DNA from 4 places in the Comamonas sp. HJ-2 genome. Region 1 is predicted to be linked to each of the others. Evidence: predicted binding sites of a transcription regulator. Region 1 holds the regulator's gene; each other region holds the start of a gene.
What was found. Region 1 encodes sigma-54, which starts transcription at its own class of promoters, with help from an activator protein. Its sites were predicted from a motif close to TGGCANGNAANCTGCTTT; they were not measured.
Positions count from the first base shown of each region.

Region 2: a site for sigma-54 is predicted at 1,582-1,599, ahead of ACWGXF_RS04915 (TorF family putative porin). Genes of this name have one in related genera too.
Region 3: a site for sigma-54 is predicted at 1,156-1,173, ahead of ACWGXF_RS12960 ([protein-PII] uridylyltransferase). Genes of this name have one in related genera too.
Region 4: a site for sigma-54 is predicted at 1,578-1,595, ahead of ACWGXF_RS04470 (pilin). Genes of this name have one in related genera too.

Region 1 covers NZ_JBSIFD010000022.1:13,712-16,919, reverse strand. Annotated here, with positions in the region: gene ACWGXF_RS17790 (aspartyl/asparaginyl beta-hydroxylase domain-containing protein) at 1-745, shown strand, start outside; gene ACWGXF_RS17785 (RNA polymerase factor sigma-54) at 935-2,536, opposite strand; gene lptB (LPS export ABC transporter ATP-binding protein) at 2,682-3,208, opposite strand, start outside.
Region 2 covers NZ_JBSIFD010000004.1:44,889-48,096, reverse strand. Annotated here, with positions in the region: gene ACWGXF_RS04925 (ammonium transporter) at 1-380, opposite strand, end outside; gene glnK (P-II family nitrogen regulator) at 420-758, opposite strand; gene ACWGXF_RS04915 (TorF family putative porin) at 776-1,528, opposite strand; gene ACWGXF_RS04910 (sulfatase family protein) at 1,903-3,208, opposite strand, start outside.
Region 3 covers NZ_JBSIFD010000014.1:22,375-25,582, reverse strand. Annotated here, with positions in the region: gene purL (phosphoribosylformylglycinamidine synthase) at 1-115, opposite strand, end outside; gene map (type I methionyl aminopeptidase) at 295-1,107, shown strand; gene ACWGXF_RS12960 ([protein-PII] uridylyltransferase) at 1,297-3,208, shown strand, end outside.
Region 4 covers NZ_JBSIFD010000003.1:219,910-223,117, forward strand. Annotated here, with positions in the region: gene ACWGXF_RS04465 (O-antigen ligase family protein) at 1-1,155, opposite strand, end outside; gene ACWGXF_RS04470 (pilin) at 1,118-1,543, opposite strand; gene ACWGXF_RS04475 (FHA domain-containing protein) at 1,732-2,451, opposite strand; gene ssb (single-stranded DNA-binding protein) at 2,768-3,208, opposite strand, start outside.

The DNA.
Region 1 (3,208 bases):
TCTGCCCACCAGCACCTTCCCCGAGCTGGCGCCGCTGCAGGCCAACTGGCGCGAGATCCGCGAGGAAGCCGTCAATCTGCAAAAGAACATGCAGATCAAGGCCGCAGCCAACAACGACGACGCAGGCTTCAACTCCTTCTTCAAGACCGGCTGGAAGCGCTTCTACCTCAAGTGGTACGGCGACGCCCACCCTTCGGCCATGGAGTTGTGCCCCAAGACCACGGCCCTGGTGAAATCGATTCCCAGCGTCAAGGCCGCCATGTTTGCCGAGCTGCCGCCCGGCGCCAAGCTCAATCTGCACCGCGACCCCTATGCGGGCTCGCTGCGCTATCACCTGGCCGTGCTGGCGCCCAACGACGACCGCTGCATGATCGAGGTCGACGGCCAGCCCTATAGCTGGCGCGAAGGCGAAGGCGTGATCTTCGACGAGACCTTTATGCACTGGGCCGAGAACCGCTCGGAAGGCAATCGCATCGTGCTGTTCTGCGATGTGGAGCGCCCCATGACCAATGGCTTTGCCCAGTGGCTCAATCACTGGCTGGGCAAGAACGTGGTGGCCGCCGCCAGCTCGCCCAACAACGAGGGCGATCCGCGCGGCATGATCAGCAAGCTGTTCAAGATCTCGTTCTATGCGGGCAAGTACCGCCGTGCCTTCCGCGACTGGAATCCGACCTTCTACAAGATCCTCAAGTTCGGCCTGATGATCGGCGTGCTGGTCTGGTTTATCTGGTGGTTGGTTTCTTGATAACCCCCTGAGGCGCTACGCGCCTTCCCCTGGCCGGGCGCCCCCAAGGGGGACGGCAGCATCGCCGCAAGGGCGGCTCTTGCTCGCTGCCCCTTGCTTGAGGAATGCCTTATCAAGGCTCCCGCCCTAAATACAGAACAAGAAAGCCGCTGTGCGATGCATCAGCGGCTTTCTTGTTTCTGCGGTGCCCTACAGCGCCTTGCGCAGCGTGGTCGTCGGTATCTTGAGCTGCTCGCGGTATTTGGCGACGGTGCGGCGCGCGCACTCGATGCCCTGCTCCTTGAGCATATCGGCCAGCTTGGCGTCCGACAGCGGCTTTCTGGCATCTTCGGCATCGACAAACTGCTTGATCAGCGCACGCACGGCCGTGCTGGAAGCACTGCCGCCGGTTTCCGTGCCCAGGCCCGAACCGAAGAAATACTTGAGCTCGAAGGTACCCTGGGGCGTGGCCATGTACTTGGCCGTGGTCACGCGGCTGATGGTGGACTCGTGCAGGCCCAGGGTGTCGGCGATATCGCGCAGCACCAGCGGGCGCATGGCCAGCTCGCCATGCACAAAGAAGTTCTTCTGCCGCTCCACGATGGCTTCGGAAACACGCAAGATGGTGTCGAAGCGCTGCTGGATGTTCTTGATGAACCAGCGCGCCTCCTGCAGTTGCTGCTGCAGCGCCGCATGGCCGTCGCTGTTCTTGTGGCGGCGCAGCACGCTGGCATAGATGTCGTGCACGCGCAGACGCGGCATGACCTCGGGGTTGAGCTGCACGGAGAAGTCCACCCGGCCCGAGCCGGACCGCACCGGGCGCACGATGACATCGGGCACCACGATATGGCGTTCCACGTCGACAAAGCGGCGCCCCGGACGCGGCTCCAGCCTGGCGATCAGGGCCATGGCTTCGCGCAGTTGCTCCTCTCGCGCACCGCACAGGCTGGTGAGCTTGCGCAGATCGCGCCGCGCCAGCAGGTCCATGGGCTGGGCACAGATGGCCTGCGCCAGCAGCAGCCGGCTCATATGCGCCTCGGTCGTGCCCTCGTCCTCGGCCGTGCGGATCAGATCGCGCAGCTGCAGCTGCAGGCACTCGGCCAGATCGCGCGCGCCCACACCCACGGGCTCCAGGCTTTGCAGCAGCTTCAGCGCAATGGCAAAGTGCTGCTCCAGCTCCTCGCGCTCCTCCAAGTCGTCGCCAGCCAGGCTCTGCGCCAACTCCTGCAGGGAATCCTCGAGATAGCCGTCGTCGCTGAGCGACTCGATGAGAAAGCGCAGTGCAGCCATGTCCGCCGCACCAAGATGCAGGCTCAGCGCCTGACGGTGCAGAAAGTCGGTCAGGCTCTGGTGCTCGCGCGCCAGATCGATGGCATCGGTTTCGTCATCGCCGTCGCGGTTGCGCGTGGAGCTGCTGGCCGAGGGCGTATCCCACTCGCTGCTGGATTCGCCGCCCCATTCCCCGTCCTGGCCGTCCATGCCGTCGGCCTCCCAGTTCAGCGTTTCCGGGGTTTCGGGGTTTGATGTCTCCGCTACCGTTTCAGTAGCTTGTTGCGCTTGCGATGCATCTCTTTCAGCATGAATACCATCTGAAGTGCTGTATTCACTGGCGCTAGCAGCTACATCTACAGGAGCATCCCCCGCAGTTTCTGCCTCATCGCCCGCACGTTCCAGAAAAGGGTTGTCGACCAGCATCTGCTCGACTTCCTGCGCCAGCTCCAGGGTGGAGAGCTGCAGCAGCTGAATGGATTGCTGCAGCTGCGGCGTAAGCGATAAATGCTGCGAAACGCGTAGCGAGAGACCTGGCTTCATCGAGGCGCGGCTCCCAGACAATCATCGCAAACGCGCGCAGTGCTATGGACTTGCCGCCGGGCCGCCCCAGGGCAAACCCCGGCGCAGCCGGTCAGGGCCCCTTCCGGGGACAGCGACCACACAAAGTGAGGGAGCGTGGGGGTCATCACATTCTGAAATGTTCGCCCAGATAGACGCGGCGCACATCGGCGTTCTCCACGATCTCCTCGGGCGTGCCTTCGGCCAGCACATGGCCGTCGCTGATGATGAAGGCGTGGTCGCAGATGCCGAGCGTCTCGCGCACATTGTGGTCGGTGATCAGCACGCCGATGCCGCGCTCCTTGAGGAAGCCGATGATGCGCTGGATCTCGATCACCGCGATCGGGTCGATGCCGGCAAACGGCTCGTCAAGCAGAATGAAGCGCGGTTGCGTGGCCAGGGCGCGGGCAATTTCCACGCGACGGCGCTCACCGCCGGACAGCGCCAGCGCCGGCGACTGGCGCAGATGCTCCACGCGCAGCTCCTGCAGCAGGCCCGTGAGGCGCTTTTCGATCTCGTCGCGCGTCAGCGTCTTGCCCTGCTCGTCCTTTTGCAGCTCCAGCACGGCGCGCACATTGTCTTCCACGCTGAGCTTGCGAAAGATGGAGGCTTCCTGAGGCAGATAGGACAGGCCCAGGCGCGAACGCTGGTGAA
Region 2 (3,208 bases), on a different contig from region 1:
CCCATGAGGAACAGCTTGTCGAAGCCCGCGAAGAACTTGCCCTCGCCTCCAAAGGCCAGCGAGTAGCCGTAGATGGCCCACAGCACGGTGATCAGCGAAAAGATCACGAAGACCTGAGCCAGCACGGACAGCATGTTCTTGCTGCGCACCAGGCCGCCGTAGAACAGCGCCAGGCCGGGGATGACCATCAGGATCACCAGCATGGTCGAGGTCAGCATCCAGGCGGTGTCGCCGGCGCTCAGGGTGGGCACGGCCTCGGCTGCGGCTTCGGCCACAGGCGCTGCGGCGGCGGCAGCCGTTGCAGCTTCCTGGGCAAAGCCGGTGGCGCCGGCAGCCAGCAGGCCCAGTCCCAGGCCTGCGCTCAATAGTTTCTTGATCATGGCAATCTTTCTCAAAACGGTTCCAGAGAGACTGGGCCTTTACAGGGCCGCGTCGCCGGTTTCTCCTGTACGGATACGGATCGACTGCTCCAGCGCCTGCACAAAAATCTTGCCGTCGCCGATCTTGCCGGTACGGGCTGCGCCCTCGATGGCGTCGATGGCGGCATCGACCAGATCGTCGGCAATCGCGGCCTCGATCTTCAGCTTGGGCAGAAAGTCCACCACATACTCGGCACCGCGGTACAGCTCGGTGTGGCCCTTCTGACGGCCAAAGCCCTTGACTTCGGTCACGGTGATGCCTTGAACACCGATTTGGGAAAGAGCTTCACGCACTTCGTCGAGCTTGAAGGGTTTGATGATGGCGATCACCATTTTCATGACGGGCTCCTGAAAAATTAGAAAGTCTTGGAGAGCGTCAGAATCAGACGCGCCTTGTTCACATCGCCGAAGTAGGCCTTCTTGTTGGCGCCAGTCACCGCTGCACCTGCAGAGAAGCCGTCGCCCAGGTCATAGGCACCACCGACGCTGTAGTCCACATAGTTGGGAACGCCCAGGTCCTTGATGTCGCTGGAGAAATGGGTGTAACCAACTGATGCTTTCAGTGTCACCTTGGGCATCACTTCCTGGCTGTAGGAGAACTGCAGATAACCGGTGTTGCGGCCCTTGAGACCCGAGCCCGCCTTGGCGCCGGCCCAGCCGAAGTAGTCCTTGGACACCGTGTGCGAGTACTTGGCCGTGAACGGGCCGTAGGTGCCGGAGCCGTAGATCTCGGTGGTGTTGCCGTTGGCGTTGCCCGAGTACACATAGGTCAGCATGCCCACATCCCAGTCCACATCGGCGGCCTTGAACTTGTAGCCGCCGTAGAAGTCGGTTTCCAGCGAGTTGCCGGGCAGCCAGTCCACGGAGGAGTTCCAGTTGCCGACGTAGAAGCCGCTGTCGCCGAACGTGTAGTCAAAACCGCCTTGCAGCGCGGGCTTGACGGCCTTGCTGCGGCTGGCGTCCTGATCCTGACCACGGAACTTGTAGTTGGTGGTCAGGGCAACGTTGGCGGAGAGCTGGGCATGGGCCCACATGGGGGCGACAACGGCGCAGGCCAGGGCGGCAGTCTTGGCGAAAGTCTTGAAACGGCTTGCAGCGGGACTAGGCATTCAGGGTTCCTCCGGTTTGAAAATTTCGTGGCAAAAATCTCGGATGAACTCTCAAAGCACAGACCGTGCCAGTCTCTGCGGCGGCTGCGGCACGGTTCGTTGTCCAAGGCCCCAGAACAGGCAGCGGGCCATAGCTGCCCGGTACAAAAAGCTACGAGTTTTCACAATCACTGAGCGCAACTTTCGCCACCCGGTTTGCGGCCTGAACCGAATGCACCAGGATGGTGCGTTTTTGCAATGCACCGCCATGGCCCGGTTTTTATCCGGTTTTTTGCACCAAACAGGTGATTTGAAAGTGAGTGCGTGCTCTTTGCTTGAGCGCGGACACAAAAAAGCCCATCGCCTGTGCGATGGGCTTGCAGGCAGCGCTCAGCTCAGAAGCTGGCCTGCGGCAGGTCTGCCTTGGTGAACACCAGCGAGACCTTGGCTTCCTCGGGAATCGGCGGCAGCTCCTGATTCCAGTGCTCCCAGGCGCTGCGCAGCTCGGCCAGTTTCCGGGGCTCGCGATCACGCAGATTGGCGCGCTCGCGCGGGTCGCTGGCGATGTTGAACAGGTATTCGATGCCCTCGATCTGCAGATATTTCCAGTCGCCGCGTATCAAGGCCTTTTGCTCGCGGTGCTTCATGCGCCAGGCCAGGTCGCGTTCGGGCATCCAGCTTTGATCCTGCATCAGGGGCAGCAGGCTGATGCCGTCCAGCGGATAGTCGGCATGCGCGTCCACGCCCGCTGCAGCCAGGAAGGTGGCCGACCAGTCCATGGTCAGGCTGGGCGTGTCGCAGACGGCGCCGGCCGTCATGCGCGCCGGCCAGCGTGCCAGCAAAGGCACGCGGATGCCGCCTTCAAGCAGGTCCATCTTCTGGCCCACGAAAGGCCAGGTATTGGAGAAGCGCTCGCCGCCGTTGTCGCTGGTGAAGACGATGAGCGTGTTCTCGCTCAGGCCGTTCTCCTCCAGCGCGTCCAGCAGCCAGCCTATGCCTTCGTCCATGTGATGGATCATGCGCTGGTAGGTGTCGATGGAGCCGCCGTCGATATGCTTGCCCATGCCTTGCAGGCGCTCGGATTCGGCGCGGTCCTCGCGCGTCAGCCAGGGCCAGTGCGGGGCGCTGTAGTGCAGCGAGAGGTAGAAGGGCTGCTCGGCGCTCTGGCGCTTGACGAAGTCCACCGCGCGGCGGCTCAGCAGATCGGTGAGGTAGCCGTCTTCGGTGTGCGGCTCCTCGTTGGTCCAGAAGTCGGGGCGCCCGCGCGGGTCGCAGTGGGCGAAGTAGTCGGCGCCGCCGGCATGAAAGCCGTAGAACTCCTCGTAGCCCGACAGGCGCGGGCCGAAATGCGGGGGGTAGCCCAGATGCCATTTGCCGACCAGGGCCGTGGCGTAGCCGGCATCGCGCAGCAGCGAGGCCACCGTGGGGTGATCGGGCGGCAGGCCCAGCACCTTGTCGCCATGCACGCTGGCGATGGGTTCCTCGGCCGCACCGCGCAGGCGGTACTGCCAGCGGCCCGTGGCCAGCGCAAAGCGCGTGGGCGAGCACACCGAGGAGTTGGAGTAGCCGCGCGTGAAGCGCAGGCCCTGGGCGGCCATGGCGTCCAGGCGCGGCGAGACGTCGGTGGCGTTGTTGTGCGCATCGCGCGCACCGGTGCAGCCCAGGTCGGCATAGCCGAGGTCATCGGCCAGGATGAAGATC
Region 3 (3,208 bases), on a different contig from region 1:
GTGCAGATACGCCGGTGATCTTGGGGTGGATGGCGACCAGATCGGTCAGAAGCTGTTGGGCGCGGAACGAGCTCAGGGCGTTTCCACCCTCAAACTGTGTCAGATGCAATGTCACGTGGCGGCCTGTTTATGTGAAGGCTGTTGAAAAGCGTCCTGGCCAATCCCCTGCCTGAGAGGACCGGGCCAAAGCGCTGAATTCGGTGAGCCTCGGATTTTACCGTGCCTCGGGGTTAGTCCGAATGCTCACACCCACAAGCCCTGCATGTTCAAGCGCGCAATGGGATAATTGCGCCCATGAGCATCACACTGAAGACCCCCGAAGACATCGAGCGCATGCGCGTTGCAGGCCGCTTTGCTTCGGATGTGCTGGACTACATCACCCCCCACATCAAGCCCGGCATCACCACCCAGCAGATCGACGATCTGTGCGCCAAGCGCATGGCCGAGCAAGGTACCAAGACGGCCTGCCTGGGCTATCAGCCTCCGGGCATGACGCCCTACCCGGCCTACGTCTGCACCTCGGTCAACCATGTGGTGTGCCACGGCATCCCCAACGACAAGCCTTTGAAGAAGGGCGATATCGTCAATGTCGACGTGACCATCATCACCGAAGACGGCTGGTTCGGCGATAACAGCCGCATGTTCATCATTGGCGAAGGCACGATTGCGGCCAAGCGTCTGTCCAAGCTGACCTTCGAGGCCATGTGGAAGGGCATTGCCCAGGTCAAGCCCGGTGCCACGCTGGGCGATATCGGCCACGCCATCCAGACCTATGCGGAGAGCAACAACCTGTCCGTGGTGCGTGAATACTGCGGCCACGGCATCGGCAAGGTGTTCCACGACGAGCCACAGGTGCTGCACTACGGCCGCCCCGGCGAAGGCGTGGTGCTGGAAGAAGGCATGGTCTTCACCATCGAGCCCATGCTGAATCTGGGCAAGCGCGACATCAAGGCCATGCCTGACGGCTGGACCGTCGTCACCAAGGACCGCAGCCTGACTGCCCAGTGGGAGCTGATGCTGGCCGTCACCAAGACCGGCTATGACGTGCTGACCTGGTCCGAGGGCTCGCCCACCCCGCCCGACTTCATCACGGCCATCCGCACCTGAGCGCACTGCTGCCGCTGACCTGCATGCCGCACCGGCCAAAGCCGGATGCGGCATATTTTTTGCTTGTAGACCTTGTGCTGCAAGCGCCATGCGCTCATCTTTTTGCCATCACAGGCCTCAAGCCCAAGTCAGTTGGGTTAAGGTGACGCTCAAGCACTTGCCCTGTTGAAACGCTTTTTTCTACTGCGCATGACCTCCTCTGCCCACTCCTACGCCAACTCTGCCGACGTCTCCGACCTCTCCTCGCTACAGGGACTGCGCGAGCAATACCGCGAGGCCAAGGCCCGGCAGATGGAGTTGCTGCGCAACCCCACGCTGGGCAGACGCAGCGTGCGCGGAGTGCTGCACCATTTCAGTGAACTGGCCGATGGTCTGCTGCGCACCCTCTGGCAACGCGCGCAGATGCCGCAAGGCGCGGCCCTGCTGGCCGTCGGCGGCTATGGGCGCGCCCAGCTCTTCCCCTACTCGGACATCGATGTGCTGGTGCTGCTGCCCCAAAGCAGTGCACCGCCGGCTGCGGAACTGGCGGCCAGCATCGAGCAGTTCATCAGCAGTTGCTGGGATGCAGGCCTTGAAATCGGCTCCAGCGTGCGCAGCATTGCCGAATGCCTGCAGGAGGCCGCACAGGATCTGACGGTGCAGACCGCCATGCTGGAGTCACGCCGCATCACCGGCAGCAAGGCCTTGTTTGCCGACTTCGAGCAGCAGTTCCGCGCGCAACTTGATCCCAAGGCTTTTGTCGAAGGCAAGCTGCTGGAGATGCGCCAGCGCCACGCCAAATACGACTTCACGCCCTATTCGCTCGAGCCCAACTGCAAGGAATCGCCCGGCGGGCTGCGCGATCTGCACACCATGCTCTGGCTGGCCAAGGCCGCAGGCTTCGGCAACAGCTGGCATGAGCTGGCCGAGCAAGACCTGATCACCCATTTCGAGGTCCAGCAGCTCGAATCCAATGAATCCCTGCTCAGCCTGATCCGTGCACGCCTGCATGCCGTTGCCGGCCGCCATGAGGACCGGCTGGTCTTCGACCTGCAGACTGCCGTGGCCGAAGCCTTCGGCTACCGCTCCACCACGCCGGAGGGCCGCAAGCTGGCCATGCGCGCTGGCGAGACCCTGATGCGCCACTATTACTGGGCCGCCAAGGCAGTGACCCAGCTGTGCCAGATCGTGCGCATGAGCATCGAAGAGCGCCTGAACCCCGGATCGCACGAGCTGATTCAGCTCAATGATCGCTTCTGTGAGAAGGCCGGCACCATCGAGGTGGTCAGCGACGATCTGTACGAGCGCGATCCGCATGCCATTCTCGAAACCTTTCTCATGTATGAGCAGCATGAGGGGCTGACAGGTCTGTCGACACGCACGCTGCGTGCGCTGTATGCCAGCCGCGACGTGATGGACAGCGCCTTCCGTCGCGACCCGGTCAATCGCGCCACCTTCATGAAAATCCTGCAGCAACCGCGCGGCATCACCCATGCCATCCGGCTGATGAATCAGACCTCGGTACTGGGCCGCTATCTCTGGCCCTTCCGCCGCATCGTGGGACAGATGCAGCACGATCTGTTCCACGTCTACACCGTGGACCAGCACATACTGATGGTGCTGCGCAATGTGCGGCGCTTCTTCATGGCCGAGCATGCCCATGAATACCCGTTCTGTTCCCAGCTCGCCGCAGGCTGGGACAAGCCCTGGATTCTGTATCTGGCTGCCATCTTCCACGATATCGGCAAGGGCCGAGGCGGCGATCACTCCGTGATCGGCGCCGTCGAAGTCAAGCGTTTTTGCCGCGCCCACCAGATCGACAAGGCCGATGCGGAACTGGTCGAGTTTCTGGTACGCGAGCACCTGACCATGAGCCAGGTGGCCCAGAAGCAGGACTTGTCCGACCCCGATGTGATTCGTGCCTTTGCCGAACGCGTTGGCAACGAGCGCAAGCTCACTGCCTTGTACCTGTTGACGGTGGCCGACATTCGCGGCACCAGCCCCAAGGTCTGGAGTGCCTGGAAAGGCAAGCTGCTGGAAGACACCTACCGCCTGACCCTGCGCGTGCTAGGTGGTCGCGCCCCGGATGCCGCCGCCGAAATCGAAGCCCGCAAGCGTGAGG
Region 4 (3,208 bases), on a different contig from region 1:
CTCTAACATAGAATGTACCAAAAATGGCATTGCTCCATAGAAAATTAATATTTTATTTGAATTTTTATTCTTTATAAAAACATCAAAAACAGAATACAAAAATAATGAGAACAATCCCACCCCAATTGGAAAACCAAACCAAATAATAAAATCAAAAAATAGATTATGTGTTTGCGCAATTGCTTGATGATACCAGCCAGGATAAAAATCAACAAAATCAAAACTTGCATTTAGTGTATTATCAAAGCCCCAACCACCCCAAATTTTTTGGCGTGATGCTTCAAACATCATATTCCACAAATCAAATCTACCAGAGCTGACATCTTGGCCCACCATCTCTCTAGACAAAGAAAAGATGCTGAAAAAACAATAAAATGTAAAAACGCCAAGGAGCACAAACAAAAAATAGGACCCATGCCTAATACGGTCTCTATCAAAAGCTCCACATAACAGAAAAACCAAAATTATAGATAATAGCGCTGTTCTTGATGCAGTTAACGCAATTCCGCAACTAATCAATAAAGTCAAAAATATCAACTCTATTAGTTTTATTTTTTTATACTCAAACAACAAAATTACACCCACAACAGAGAAAACATAAAATGTTCCAAGTTGATTTGGCTGCCCAAAATTTGAATATGGCCTATTTCCAATCAATGGAAGGATAAAATTTCTCCACCAATCTCCTGCATCAAAGAACTGAATCAATTGAAAAACAACATTTACTACTGATGCAAAAATAACAACAATAATCAAATCAATAAAAAAATCGTCGTTTTTAGATGTTGCCAAAAAATTAAATGCAGCAAAAGAAAATACCAAATAAGAAACACCTAAAATTACATTTTGCAAAAAAATATCATTTCTAAATAAATATTGAATTATTATCATGGAAATGAATAAAAATATAAACAAGGTATATTTATTTATTGAAAAATATATTTGATTACTTTTATTTGAGAAAATAAAAAATATAACCGAAAGCAAGGCAAAACCGTCCATATAGAAAGACGGCCATGGCACACTACGATACGGAATCGTAAATGCTAAAAATAAAAACAATAAAGATATTTTTTTCATAAAAAAAAGCCCCCGAAGGGGCTTTGTTTTCAACTTATTATCGGCAAGAGGAAGGCAAATACTTTCCAAGTGCATCAGTTCCACAAACCCATGTATAAGATCCGCTACCAGCTGTCGGAGTCAGCGTAATTTTCTTACCCTTAATTCCATCAGAAATTCCGGTCGACTTCATAGTTGCAGTAATCACACCGCTTGTCCCCACAACAACATCAGAGACATACTTGCCAGTGATATTTCCATCAATTCCAGCAGATGCGTTGGTTGCAGGGAATGCACCATTGCTTGCATGATATTCTGAAACAGCACCTTTCTGACCGCTAGCAAGCGTGAATGCTTCGCTCATTTGAGCACGCGCGGTGTAATCCTGATAAGCAGGCAGAGCCACGGCAGCCAGAATACCGATGATCGCCACAACGATCATCAGTTCGATCAGGGTGAAACCCTTTTGAATGGAACGCTTCATTTCAAACTCCCTAGTTGGATGAGACCCAAGGTATCAAGCAAGCTGCATGCCAACAATTTGACAGAGGCAGAGCCTGCACCAGACGACACGTTTGGCAACACGAACGCGAGTTTGAGTAACAATTTTGGCGATCCAATCGCAAGCGGTGACAAATTTGTCACACGCTTAACACCCGTCAAGCCGGCCAGTCACTCCACGACAAAGCGCATGGTGCTGCCTGCCAGGTCCACCGTGTCACCATTGAGCAGCGGCACAGACAGAGGGCCCACCACCTGGCCATTGAGCTTGAGGTCTTCGCTTGCTCCCTCCAGTTGGGTGAGCACAAAGCCATGGGGCTTCTGGGTGATGGAGGCGATGGCTACACCAGGCTTGCCCAGGGTGGTGACGACCTTGAAAAGAGGTATTTCCCTGCCGGCCAGGCTGCCGGTGAGCATGCGAATCACCGCGTGGCGCTCGGGCAGTGCGGCGAGCGAGCCCTGGATGGTGGAACTGAAGCTGGAGATTTCACCAAACCCGGAGGGGCTGGCGACTTTGGCATAGCCGCTGTCTGCCTCTTCGGAAATATGCGCCAGCGCCTTTTTGCTGCTCTGGGCAGGCGACGGGGCACTCGAATCGGCATTCACGGTATCGAGAAAGCGGATTTTGTAGCGACCAATGTCCAGCAGGTCGCCGTTGAGCAGGTCCTGCTTCTGGATGGCGCGACCGTTGACATAGGTGCCGTTGGTGCTGCGCAGGTCTTCAATGCTGACCTTGCCGCCAGAGATGGTGAGCACGGCATGCTCGCCGCTGACCGCCAGATTCTCGATCACGATGTCGTTGTAAGGACGACGACCCAAGGTCGTGCGCTCCTTGGTGAGCTGTACTTCCTTGATGACTGCGCCGTCGATTGAGATGACCAAAGTCGGCATGCTCGAAGCTCCTGAGGAAACGCCAAGTCCTGCTTGGCTGCACTGGCTAGGACCACTCCCACTTGAGTGTGTGATTCAGCGCTGAATCATCAATCGTAACTGGATGAAACGCGCTTGCATGCTGCATCTTATTGCACTAATTCGATGAAGCCAGCTATTCGATTGAAATTTTCAACCTTGCTGTCATTCGGCTGCAGCATCTTTGGAATCGCACCCGCAATCTATCAAGTCGCCATATAAGAAAAGCCCGCGCTCGTTGAAAGCGCGGGCTTTTTTGCAAATCTTTGCAAAGTGGCGACAGCCACCTATCCGTGATTTAGAACGGGATGTCGTCATCCATGTCGTCAAACCCCGAAGCTGCGCGCTGGGGGGGAGGAGCCATGGGTGCAGGAGCAGGACGCTGCTGCATGGGTGCCGGTGCGGGGCGCTGCTGCATGGGAGCGGGAGCCTGACGGCGGGGTGCTTCGTAGCTGCTTTCGCCATAGCCATCATCACTGCCGTAGCCGCCTTGCTGCTGACCACCGCCCTGCCGGCTGCCCAGCATCTGCATGGCGTCGGCACGGATTTCGGTGGCGTAGCGTTCCTGGCCGGAGGCCTGGTCGGTCCACTTGCGGGTGCGCAGGCTGCCTTCCACATAGACCTGGCTGCCTTTGCGCAGGTACTGACCCACGATTTCGGCCAGTTTGCCGTTAAAGACCACACGGTGCCATTCGGTGGCTTCGCGGTTTTCTCCGGTGTTCTTGTCGCGCCAGCGGTC